Regions from separate parts of the Halomonas sp. hl-4 genome, predicted to be linked through region 3. Evidence: predicted binding sites of a transcription regulator. Region 3 holds the regulator's gene; each other region holds the start of a gene.

Region 1 (3,110 bases), 1.8 Mb from region 3:
ACAGCGAGTGGCAGCGACTTGAAGCCGTGGTACCAAATGATCAACAGACATTGTGGTGGCTCAAAGGTCTTGGAGCGAATGTTGAGGTAATAGAACCTGTTACATGGCAAAACGATATTCTAGACACTGCCCGCGAGATTCTTGCGCGTGTTCAATATAGTGAATAGTCCGGTTCTGATGCAGGCAACGTTTCTATAGCTGCTTTGGAATCAAATTGCTGCAGAGGTCCTTTCTTAATTCACTATCAGCAGCTCACTCCATTGTGTCGTGTATCGCGGCGTGCGCCGTTCGCTGCGCAGCGCCCAGGCATTCCCTTTGCGGGGCAGACCCATCTGGATGGTGCCTCGACCAAGCTCCCGATTGAGCTTATCGACCGTGGCCATCAGGCGTTCGCTGCGCTGGGCGTCCGCTTCGGTTTGCGGGGTTTCACCGAGGGTGAGCTGGCGGTTGGCTTTGGGCGAAAGGTCAAGCAGCATCAGGCCTGCTTTTTGGTAGGCGTAGCCCTTACGCCAAAGACGCCGTAAGCCTTGTACCGCAGCGGCCGTGATCTCCCGACTATCGTCGGTGGGCCGTTCCAGTGAGATGACGACGCGGTTGGTGTATTGCGGTAAATCATTGCGGAAGGGGTTGGTGCGGATGAAGACCATGACGGCGCTGGTCACGCTGCCTTGCTTGCGAAGCTTCTCACCGGCCCTGGCGGCATGTTGCCTTAGCGCTTCGCGTAGATCGTGCGGGTTACCGGGCAGTCGACCGAACGAACGCGATACCATGATCTGTTGTTTGGGTTCGCTCATGTCATCCAGCTGTATAACCTGTTGGCCCCTCAGCTCCCACACGATGCGTTCCTGCACCACGCTGAAATGCCGCCGTATATGCTTCGGGTCGGCCATTCGCAGATCCCACGCCGTTTCAATGCCCATGACCCGTAGGCGCTCACCGGTTCGGTGTGCCACGCCCCATAGCTCCATGACCGGCAACTGCTCCAACAGCGCCTGGGTATCGATGCTGTCAGCTATCAACTTGCATACGCCCTGCTCCCGGTAGGCGGGATGCTTCTTGGCGACCTTGGCCAGGACGCGGGAGGGTGCAAAGCCCACCGAGACCGGAATGCCGGTCCACTGTTTAACCGTCTCTCGCAACACCTGGCCTTGCTGCTCTAGCGTGACTGGGTCAAAGCCCTGGAACCCCACGAAGCTCTCGTCAATCGAGTACACCTCGACATTGGGTGAAAACTCGCCAAGCACCTCCGTGACACGCCGAGACATATCGCCGTACAGGGCGTAATTACTCGACAGCAGCACGGCTTGACGACGGATCTGAAGCGAGAGCAGGTGCATCGCCGCTCCCATCTCGACGCCGAGGGCTTTCAGTTCGTGGGAACGGGCCACCACGCATCCGTCGTTATTTGAGAGCACGCCCACCGGCCGACCTTCCAGTGCCGGGTTGAAGACCCGCTCGCAGGACACATAGAAATTGTTGCAATCGACCAAGGCCATCATTGCAGGGGTGCCCCGGGCAGGCTGTGCAGCACATGGGTGACGACACCCCAGACGTGGGACTCCCGCCCGTCAATGGGAATGGGTGGGTAAGCGGGATTGCTTGCCTTGAGGTAGGTGCGTTGGCCAACCCGTTCCAGTCGTTTCACGGTCAGCTCGCCATCAACGCAGATCACCACAATCCGGCCTGGCACCGCATCCAGGCTGCGGTCGACCACCAGTAAGTCACCGTGATGAATACCATCCCCTATCATGGAGTCCCCCTCAGAGCTCACGAAGTAGGCCGATGCCGGACGTTTGACCACATACTGGTGAAGGTCTAGGTCGGTATCCAGGTGATCATCGGCTGGAGACGGAAAGCCTGCCCGTACCGCACTCAAATAGAGCGGTAATGGGCATGACGTAGCCGCAGTGTCTGCTCGGCCAAGCAGTGAAACGGGCAATGAAATGGTAAAAACGCTCCTCAATTACTGTATATATATTCAGTATCAAGGAAGACGCCGGTTGACGCAACATCATACGGTCAACGCCACTTATTTTGAGATCTATATCACCCCTATGAACCCACCACAGGGATCGCTTCCCTGACCATAGGAGTGCCGCTTATGCCAACACCCTGCTTTAAATGTGCTGAAACGCGCATTCTCAACCTTGACACCGTGCAACGGATCGGCACCACGGGGAGTTGCCTGATTGGCGGGGCGATCGGTGCCTGGCGATCAGTCACGGTCACGGGGCCTTTGTTGATAGCCACTGCGCGCTTTCCGCTCGCAAAGCTGCCTGTCGCAATGATGGGCGCTCTTGCCGGAGGCCAGACAGGGGCGCGTGTAGCCGCGTTGTTCTTCTCGCAATGGCTGCCACCCGGTGAAGGCACACCGTGGCTCTGCTTATCGTGTGGGCATATCTTTCGCCAACCCCTTCCTCCCCTGGCATCCGCACGCTGATTCCTCGATTCACAGCGATTCACCTTATTAACCACCCCCATGCGCTGACAGCTTTGTCAGCGCTTTTTTTACGTCTGGAGAATGACTATGGCAGATCTCGTTGAACAAATGGCTTACGTCGGCGCTACCCCCTGGCATGGTCTGGGGCAACAACTGACCCGTCATCAACCGCTAGAGGTCTGGCAACAACAGGCCGGTATGAACTGGCACATCGAAGAAGCGCCGGTGCGCTTTATTGCCGAAGGGGCTAGCCACCTGGGCAGCATTCATTCCTTCCCCGAGCAGAAGGTGCTCTACCGCTCGGACAACAAGGCACCGCTGTCGGTGGTATCGCAGCGCTACAAGGTGGTCCAGCCGGAAGAGATTCTGGAGTTCTACCGCGACCTGACGGAGTACGCCGGGTATGAGCTGGAAACTGCGGGGGTTCTCAAGGGTGGTCGCAAGTTCTGGGCCCTGGCACGCAGCGGGCTGAGCACGTCGCTTCAAGGCCAGGATGAGGTGAACGACTACCTGCTGCTGGCGACATCATGCGATGGCACCCTAGCGACGATGGCCACGCCCACCACGGTACGGGTGGTGTGTAACAACACGCTGCAGATCGCCATTGATGGCACTTCGCAGGCGGTGAAGGTGCCCCATCGGTCGGAGTTCGACCCGCGGGCCGTCAAGC
Region 2 (3,110 bases), 1.8 Mb from region 3:
TTTGGGCTGAATATCTTCGACTTGCTGGATACCTTTACGGCGAAGATCCTGCTGCCGCTCACCGGTCTTGGCGCGGTAGTATTTGTCGCCTGGTGTCTGGAGCGCAAAAGCGTCGAGCAAGAGCTTGCCTTGTCCGCGACAGGAACCAGCGTATGGAACATCGTGGCACGCTTTATCGCACCGATTGGCGTTATCGTGGTGTTCATCACCGGCTTTCTTTAATAGGGTCGGCTTGGCTCTGCGCGTAGCAGGGCCAAGCGCCTATAATTAGCATGCTCTAAAACGGCTTAGCTTCCCTTAAGGCATAGCCGCTTAGTACATTTCTCAGTGCAGTTCGCTCTCTTGCCGTTCATCTTCGTCCGGCAAGGGGGCGATATCCTGCGATAGTTTTTGAAATTCCCGGTGTAGTTCAATGCCTCGACGCGCGCGCAGGTTACGTTGCGCTGCGCTACGCCGCCGTTGGGCGTGTTCGTCTACTTCCATACTCATGAAAATATCGAGCAGTTCGCTCTTAACCGAGGTGATGCGTTCGACGTTTCGCATGATCGACGTTCCTCCAGGTGAATATGCCTTCGTCCACCTGCATCGGTGACGACTGTTAGATGATGCAGTGCGACACTTCATTTCTTACTATAACCTACTTGACAAAATGATGACCAATTCAAAAAACCGTCATCTAACGCCGTGTCAAACTAACGTGGGCGCAATGCTTGCTTGCCCATTTAGTGCGTCACTCAGGCATACTGGTCGCACGCCTAGCATATAACGCTGCGCCGCTTGATTAAGGAGCTAAACGTGAGTCGCGCCCTGTTCGATGAAATGAGACGCCGCATGGAGCACTTTCGCCGCTCCGAGCAGAAAGTGGCGCGGTTTGTACTGCGCAATCCCGAAGAAGTGATCCACATGCGGATCGTCGACCTCGCTACCGAGGCGAAAGTCAGCGAGCCCACCGTGGTGCGTTTCTGCCGCGCCCTGGGATGCAATGGCTTTCAGGATTTTAAATTGCAGCTGGCACAAATGCTGGCCACCGGCAGCCAATTTGCCCAGTTCTCGATGAACGATAGCGATTCAGTCGCCGAATTCTCGCATAGCATTTTCGACTCGACGGTAGGCACCTTGCTGTCGGTTCGCGACCGGCTCGATAACGATGCCCTGGGCCGTGCCGTAAATGCGCTGGCGATGGCCAATCGCGTCGAGTTTTATGGCTATGGCGCGTCAGGCGCGGTGGCGTTTGATGCCCAACACAAATTTTTTCGGTTACAGATTTCCACCTCGGCCTACGCCGACCCCCACATGCAGAACATGTCGGCGGTGACGCTCAAAGAAGGTGATGTGGTGGTGGCCATTTCGCAAACCGGGCGCACCAAGGCGCTGGTGGCAAGCGTACGGCTAGCCCGGGAGGCGGGCGCGACGGTGATTGGCCTGTGCCCCAGCGACTCGCCGCTGGCGGAAGAAGTCACCCTGCCGCTGTATATTGACGTGCACGAAGACACCGAAATCTACACGCCGATGAGTTCACGCATCGCCCATTTGGTACTGGTCGACGTGCTCGCGGTGGGCGTGGCCAAAACCCGCGGCCCGAAGCTCGCCGAACAGCTCAAATCGGTTAAGAAAAGCCTTAACTCGCTGCGCTTCCCGGAAGACTCCCAATAAGTCTTAGGGAAGGTTGAAGCGAGGTTTTTTCGCCATGGCCGGAAAATGTTCCCGACATTTCCGGCATTTCCGCCAGCCATGGCGGTCAGATGGCGAAAGTAGCGCCCTCGCGGAGACCTGCCCTCGGTAGTGAGTTGTGAAGATGTCATACCTGTATGCACAGCCAGTTCAATGGCTGTGCTAAACTGACCGCCCATTTTTCGACCCGGCAGCGGCTTATATGGACGACGTCACGGCGATACTCGATCAGCTTAATTCCGACCAGCGTGAAGCGGTTAGCGCCCCGCAAGGCAATCTGTTGGTACTGGCGGGCGCAGGCTCGGGCAAAACCCGTGTGCTGGTGCACCGTATTGCCTGGTTGATGCAAGCCGAAGGGTTGTCGCCCTATGCGCTGCTTGCCGTGACCTTCACCAATAAGGCCGCCCGCGAAATGCGCACCCGGCTGGAAGCGCTGCTGGGGCTATCGTTGCGAAATGTGTGGGTGGGCACCTTCCACTCAATTTCCCACCGCCTGCTGCGCACCCACTGGCAAGATGCGCGACTGCCACAACACTTCCAGATCATTGATGCCGACGACCAGCTACGGCTGGTCAAACGCCTGCTCAAAGACTATTCCATCGACGACGAGCGTTTCCCGCCCCGCCAGGTGCAGGGGTTTATTTCCGGCTGCAAGGAAGAAGGCCTGCGGCCCCATCAGGTCAACGTCGACGGCGATGCCTACCTAGGCCAGATGGGCGAACTCTACGAGCGCTATCAGCTAACCTGCGAACGCGGCGGGCTGGTCGATTTCGGCGAGTTACTGCTCAGAAGCCTTGAGCTATTGCGCGACAACCCGGCGTTGCTGGCGCATTACCGCGAGCGATTCAGCCACTTACTGGTCGATGAGTTTCAAGATACCAATACGCTTCAGTACGCGTGGCTCAAACTGCTGACCGGCATGCAGACGCCGATGACCGTGGTCGGCGACGACGATCAGTCGATCTACGGCTGGCGTGGCGCCAAGGTCGAGAATATTCGCCGCTTCGAGCAGGAGTTCCCCCAAACCCACACCGTCCGCCTTGAGCAAAACTACCGCTCGACCAGCGCGATTCTCGACGCCGCTAACGCGCTGATCAGTCACAACAGCGAACGCATGGGTAAGCAGCTATGGACCGAAGGCGTCGAGGGCGAACCCATCTCGATATACGCCGGTTTTAACGACCTTGAAGAAGCGCGCTTCATCGTCGACACCATCAAAGAGAAAGTCGATGAAGGACTGAACCGCCGCGATATCGCCATTCTCTACCGCTCCAACGCGCAATCGCGACTGCTGGAAGAGACACTGATCCGCCAGGGGATGCCCTACCGCATCTACGGCGGCCATCGGTTCTACGAGCGGCTGGAAATTAAAAACGCCCTGGCCTATTTGCGCCTATTGCTTAATCGCGACGACGACGCCTCTCTTGAGCGGGTAATTA
Region 3 (3,110 bases):
TGATTAGCGTGAATCCAACGATCAATGCCTGTCGTGAAGCCAGACAGGCGTTCCGGGTGGGGCCTGTTCAAAGAGCCAAAGGAGGTCGTCATTACGCAAACGCACACAACCATGCGAGGCTGGCTGGCCCATTGGTTGATCCGGCGGCGTACCGTGCAGATAAATATAACGACGCTGCGAATCCACCAGGCCGCCACGGTTTAACCCCGATTCAAGTCCACATAGCCATAGAATGCGCGTCAGAATCCAATCTCGCTCAGGGAACTCAGCAGCCATCTCAGTGTTAAACACTTCCCCCGTCCAGCGACGGCCTTTAAACACGGCGTTTTCCGGGGCATTACCGCCAATCGCGGCGCGAATATAGTGCCAGCCAATAGGCGTTTTCCCACTCCCGTCTTGACACCCAACGCCGGCACGCCCGGTGGAAATATTACACTCATAGCGACATACATCGCCTTGCCAGGCACGTAACTGCTGTGCCTGAATGGCAATTTCGAGCCATAACGCCTGGCGGGGAGGCAACTCAATGAGCGACGGTGTCTGCATGATTCTCAATGTCTTTCTCGTCAGGTAGCGGCGCGTTCATTGCCGCCACCACCACCGGTCGAAGGCGGCGAACCAAGTCGCGCACCGTGACGTGCTGGTGGTAATCCTTTTCAGCAATATCGCGCAGCGCATCCAGTCCCGAAAGCGTAAAGATGACGGTACCTAACATAAAGTGTAGCCGCCAAAAGCGCTCGGCGTCCGGCAAATCAGGAGTGGCGCGGCGCACTAAATCAGTGAATCGGCTAAAGACATCCCCGTATTCTTGCTGAATGTAGCGGCGCAAATGGCCCTGGGCTTGGCTGTACGCAAGGCCAAGCAAACGCATAAAGACTTTTAGGCTATTGCGCTCAGCGGGCACCGTCAGCACGGTTGTCGCCATGGTTTCGAGCAGCACCTCAAGGGGAATATCGCGCCCTTCATAGCGAGCTTCAAGATCGTCTAGAGCACTATGAAAACGCTGCGAAAACGGATCCAGATAACGCGCGAATACCGCCTGAATAAGCGCTTTTTTAGAGCCAAAGTGATAATTCACCGCGGCCAAGTTGACTCGCGCCTTACTGGTAATATTGCGTAAGGACGTCTCGGCAAAACCACGCTCTGCAAAGAGCACTTCCGCAGTATCTAGAATGCGCGTCACCGTATCCGATTGAGCCATGCTGCTCTCCATAAAAACGGTCCATAAAAACGGCTGTTTTAAACAAACTAGGATACTACGTTATCGCTAGATAGCTCTCAACGTTTACCTGGCGATAAAAGACGCACCTGTAGCGCAACCGCATCTCCTTATACATCAGGTTGTTAGCCAGACTAACTCAAAGATATACTGGACAGGGAAACATACTGTATACTTAACCACATAGCCAAAAGGTAAACAGACGCTGTCTTGCCCACTTATTCAATTGGAGGCTGGTATGTCGCGGCCGTTAACTGTTCGTCAACAAAATGTCTTCGACTTTATTGTCAAAACCATGGCCGAGCTTGGCTATCCGCCTACCCGGGCCGAAATCGCCAAAGCGCTAGGGTTTCGCTCGCCCAATGCGGCAGAAGAGCATTTGCGGGCACTTGAGCGCAAGGGCGTCATACGCATCATCCGCAACACATCCCGCGGTATCCGCTTACCCAACCAGGAGCCCCAGGAGACGCTTGATACCCAACCATCAGCAACGGATCAGGCGACGGGTTTACCTATTATTGGCGAAGTCGCGGCAGGCAGTCCTATCCTGGCCGCCGAGCACATTGACCGCTACTGCCCCTTACCCGCCGACTACTTCACGCCCAAAGCGGACTATTTGTTACGTGTGCGCGGGCTTTCAATGCAAAACATCGGCATTCTGGAAGGCGACCTGCTCGCTGTACACCGTACCCAGCACATTCGGGATGGGCAAATTGTCGTTGCCCGCCTGGAAGATGAAGTGACCGTTAAGCGTTTTAAACGCGAAGGCCATCACGTCACTTTAATCGCGGAAAACACCGACTTTGCCCCGATCGAGATCGACCTACGTAGCCAGCCACTCGAAATCGAAGGTGTGGGCGTCGGCGTTATCCGCGGTGGCAATGGCCAAGCGCTTGGCTAACGCTAGCTAAACACGATGGTTTTATTACCGTGCACCAGCACGCGGTCTTCCAAGTGCCAACGAAGACCTCGTGCTAGCACGGCTTTTTCCACGTCACGCCCAAAGCGCACCAGAGCCGTCGGTGTATGACAGTGACTGACCCGGTGGATGTCTTGCTCAATGATAGGTCCCGCATCCAGCTCTTGGGTAACGTAATGGCAAGTTGCGCCTATTAGCTTTACACCGCGCTCATAGGCTTGGTGATACGGCTTGGCACCGGCAAATGAGGGCAGAAAGCTGTGGTGGATATTGATCACCTGCCCCGCATAGCGCTGGCACAACGCTGGCGGCAGAATTTGCATATAGCGGGCCAACACCACGCAGTCTGCTCGCGCTTGGTCAATATGCGCTTGCACTTGCCCAAAGGCCGCTGGTTTATCCTTGGGATCCACGGGAACATGGTGATAGGGAATACCGTACCACTCGGTTAACGACCGCATATCATCATGATTCGATATCACGCCAACAATATCGCAATCAAGCTCACCTACCTGCCAGCGGTAGAGTAAATCAACCAAACAATGTGATTCTCGCGATACCATCAACACGACCCGCCGACGCTTCTGGGTATCGACCAACGCCCACTGCATATCAAACTGCGCAGCCACAGGTTCAAAGGCCGAACGTAACGCTTCCGCCGACATACCCAATGAATCCGCTAATATTTCGTAGCGCATAAAAAAACGCCCGGTTTGCAGATCAGAATGCTGACTAGCCTCAGTAATAGACCCGCCTTGCGCGGCAATAAAACTCGATACTTCCGCCACAATTCCCACCTGGTCTGGGCAGGACACCACTAAACGATAAAAATGCGACATAGTCATTACTCTTAACGGTTTACCACGCGGCTATTGTCATGGCCGTCCATGGGCATTCAACAAACGTCTAGTGTACCCAATGCGACGCCCGCAATCATCGACTGTCACGGCGATGATTGTTAGCCGACCGCCG
Region 4 (3,110 bases), 200 kb from region 3:
CCAGATTTGCGCATCCCACTTGAATTGACCAACGTAGATGACCTGATGCAGCAGGTCGACTTTAAGGTGTTCTCAGGTCCAGCCAACGCCTCCGACGGTCGAGTTGCTGCGCTAAAAGTACCCGGCGGCGCTTCGTTGTCACGCAAGGAAATCGACGAATACACCAAATTTGTCGGTATTTACGGTGCCAAGGGGCTCGCCTGGATCAAGGTTAACGAGCGCGCTAAAGGGCTTGAGGGGCTTCAATCACCGATTGTGAAGTTCATGGAAAACGTGGTCGAGGAGTTGCTCGATCGTGTTGATGCTAAAGACGGCGATATTATTTTCTTTGGTGCTGACAAAACTCGTATCGTCAACGAAGCTATCGGTGCGCTACGCGTTAAACTTGGCGCGGACCTCAACTTGTATACTCAAGCCTGGGCTCCTCTGTGGGTAGTGGACTTCCCAATGTTCGAAGCGGACGCTAACGGTCGACTAAGCCCGTTACACCACCCCTTTACCGCGCCATCCTGCTCACCTGAAGCTCTCAAGAAAGACCCGGCGAACGCGCTATCCCGAGCCTATGATATGGTGCTTAATGGTACGGAGCTCGGCGGCGGTTCGATCCGTATCCATGATCAAACCATGCAAAGCACGGTATTTGATATTTTGGGTATCGGTCAGGAAGAGGCCCAGGAGAAATTTGGCTTCTTACTCGATGCGCTTCAATACGGCGCGCCACCCCACGGTGGGCTGGCCTTTGGTCTAGACCGCTTAGTGATGTTGATGGCCGGTGCCAAAACCATCCGTGAAGTTATTGCTTTCCCGAAAACACAGAGCGCCGCCTGTCTGATGACCGACGCGCCGGGCGAGGTAAGTTCAGATCAGTTGAAAGACCTGAATATTCGTTTGCGCCAAAAAGCCAAAGCGGAAACCAACGCTGAATAAGTGTTCTTTCGCCCTTATACACCGGCGCTTAGGCGTCGGTGTTTTTGTATGGATAACCTGAGTGCTGTTACATGCAGACACCCTCCGCCTCCTCGCCGGTGCGCATTCTGGGTATTGATCCTGGCTCACGTATTACTGGTTATGGTGTTATTGAGCTAGAGGGATTGATTCCCCAGTATGTTGCCAGCGGTTGCATTCGTACTGCTGAAGGCGCTCTAGAGCAGCGTTTAGCGCAAATATACGCTGGGCTTGGCGAGGTGGTGGGATTGCACCGGCCGAATGCAGTGGCGATAGAGCGCGTCTTTATGGCAAAAAATCCCGATTCAGCGCTGAAGTTGGGACAAGCGCGAGGGGTGGCATTGGTGTGTATGGCCAACCACGGCTTGGCGATTGAGGAGTACGCCGCCCGGCAGATCAAGCAGGCCGTAACCGGCCAAGGTGGCGCTGATAAGACGCAAGTACAGCATATGGTGGCGGCAATTTTGCACCTTGCGGCCTCGCCGCAAGCCGATGCTGCCGACGCCTTGGCTATTGCGCTGACCCATGCGTACGCCAGTCAGGCTCCTCAGGCGCTATCAACCCGAGGGGGAGGGCGTCGACGTTCGGCGGGGCGCTGGCGACTCTGATGATCAAGCGCTAGGGTCTATTGACGTTTCGCTCATGGTTGCGCTGAAGTCACAACAGACCCTAACTACTGGTCACTTGTACAGAGTCGCTTTATAGTAGTGATTGATTTTGCTTAGCGTGAGCGTAAATATGATCGGACGGCTTCAAGGCCAGTTAATAGACAAACAACCACCCTGGATTGTAGTCGATGTACAGGGAGTGGGGTATGAGCTGGAAACGTCGATGACGACGCTAGTCGCGCTGCCGATGGTAGGTGAGCGCGTTTTTTTGTATACCCACTTAAGCATCCGCGATGACGCTCATCTGCTCTATGGGTTTGGTCGAGAGCATGAGCGCGCCCTGTTTCGCGCCTTGATCAAAGTTAACGGCGTGGGGCCAAAATTGGCTCTGGCTATTTTGTCAGGCATGGACGAAGACGCCTTTATGCGTTGTGTAAGAGATGACGATAGCAAGGCACTCACCAAGCTCCCTGGCGTGGGTAAGAAAACCGCTGAGCGCTTGATCATTGAAATGCGCGACCGTTTCCCTAATTGGGAAAGCGGACGCGATGCCTCGCTACCTCTTGAAGCGACCAATGGGCAAGCGGCTGCCCGCAATAGCGTGGCAGACGCGGAGGCGGCTTTGGTAAGCCTTGGCTATAAACTAACTGAGGCTTCAAGAATGTTGGCGGATCTTGATGGTTCCCAATCTACCGAAGCACTTATTAAAGCGGCACTAACGCAGCGTATGAAAGGCTGATCGCGGTTTAACCACGGACGTAAAAAAGAGCGCTTATGCTAGAGCACGATCGACTGATTGCCGCTGAGCCAGAGCAGGGTGAAGGCCGCATCGATTATGCGATCCGCCCCAAACGGCTTAAAGATTATATTGGCCAACCCCGCGTTCGCGAGCAGCTGGAAATATTTATTGGCGCCGCGCGCCTACGTGAAGAAAGCCTTGATCATACGCTGGTATTTGGCCCACCAGGCTTGGGTAAAACCACCTTGGCCAACATTATCGCCGCTGAGATGGGTGTGGGGCTCAAGTCTACCTCAGGACCGGTACTAGAGCGCGCGGGTGACTTGGCCGCGATGCTTACTAACTTAGAGCCCGGTGACGTTTTGTTTATCGATGAAATCCATCGTTTATCTCCCGTTGTGGAAGAAGTGCTTTACCCGGCGATGGAAGATTTTCAACTCGATATCATGATTGGAGAGGGGCCAGCTGCGCGTTCGATTAAGTTAGATTTGCCACGCTTTACTTTAGTGGGCGCCACTACCCGAGCGGGGCTGCTTACTTCACCTTTACGCGATCGTTTTGGTATCGTTCAGCGACTTGAGTTTTACAACCTGACAGAGCTCACTGAGATCGTCACTCGCTCTGCAAAGCTGCTTGGCGTAGAGACTCATCATGATGGTGCCGTAGAGGTGGCGCGCCGTTCACGGGGCACGCCGCGAATTGCTAACCGGCTATTGCGCCGTGTACGCGACTACGCCGAAATGAAGGGTAATGGTACGGTTGATGCTACGCTGGCAGACGCAGCGCTCAACATGCTCAATGTCGACCACCACGGTTTA

Evidence for each region. The regulator LexA, encoded in region 3, represses DNA repair genes until DNA is damaged. The targets are predictions, from matches to a motif close to TACTGTNTANNTANACAGTA.
Region 1: a site for LexA is predicted at 1,965-1,984, ahead of CPH17_RS12430 (LexA family protein). Genes of this name have one in related genera too.
Region 2: a site for LexA is predicted at 1,803-1,822, ahead of uvrD (DNA helicase II). Genes of this name have one in related genera too.
Region 4: a site for LexA is predicted at 1,620-1,639, ahead of ruvA (Holliday junction branch migration protein RuvA). Genes of this name have one in related genera too.

Annotation. Positions count from the first base shown of each region.
Region 1 is NZ_LT907845.1:2,626,834-2,629,943, reverse strand. Features, by position in the region: gene CPH17_RS12440 (helix-turn-helix transcriptional regulator) at 1-167, shown strand, start outside; gene CPH17_RS12435 (Y-family DNA polymerase) at 234-1,499, opposite strand; gene CPH17_RS12430 (LexA family protein) at 1,496-1,876, opposite strand; gene CPH17_RS12425 (hypothetical protein) at 2,102-2,440, shown strand; gene CPH17_RS12420 (DUF932 domain-containing protein) at 2,528-3,110, shown strand, end outside.
Region 2 is NZ_LT907845.1:2,565,327-2,568,436, forward strand. Features, by position in the region: gene CPH17_RS12135 (sodium-dependent transporter) at 1-222, shown strand, start outside; gene CPH17_RS12140 (PA3496 family putative envelope integrity protein) at 325-543, opposite strand; gene hexR (transcriptional regulator HexR) at 796-1,653, shown strand; gene uvrD (DNA helicase II) at 1,874-3,110, shown strand, end outside.
Region 3 is NZ_LT907845.1:779,834-782,943, forward strand. Features, by position in the region: gene CPH17_RS03835 (L,D-transpeptidase) at 22-546, opposite strand; gene CPH17_RS03840 (TetR/AcrR family transcriptional regulator) at 524-1,201, opposite strand; gene lexA (transcriptional repressor LexA) at 1,458-2,120, shown strand; gene purU (formyltetrahydrofolate deformylase) at 2,123-2,977, opposite strand.
Region 4 is NZ_LT907845.1:575,298-578,407, forward strand. Features, by position in the region: gene aspS (aspartate--tRNA ligase) at 1-927, shown strand, start outside; gene ruvC (crossover junction endodeoxyribonuclease RuvC) at 999-1,553, shown strand; gene ruvA (Holliday junction branch migration protein RuvA) at 1,684-2,292, shown strand; gene ruvB (Holliday junction branch migration DNA helicase RuvB) at 2,328-3,110, shown strand, end outside.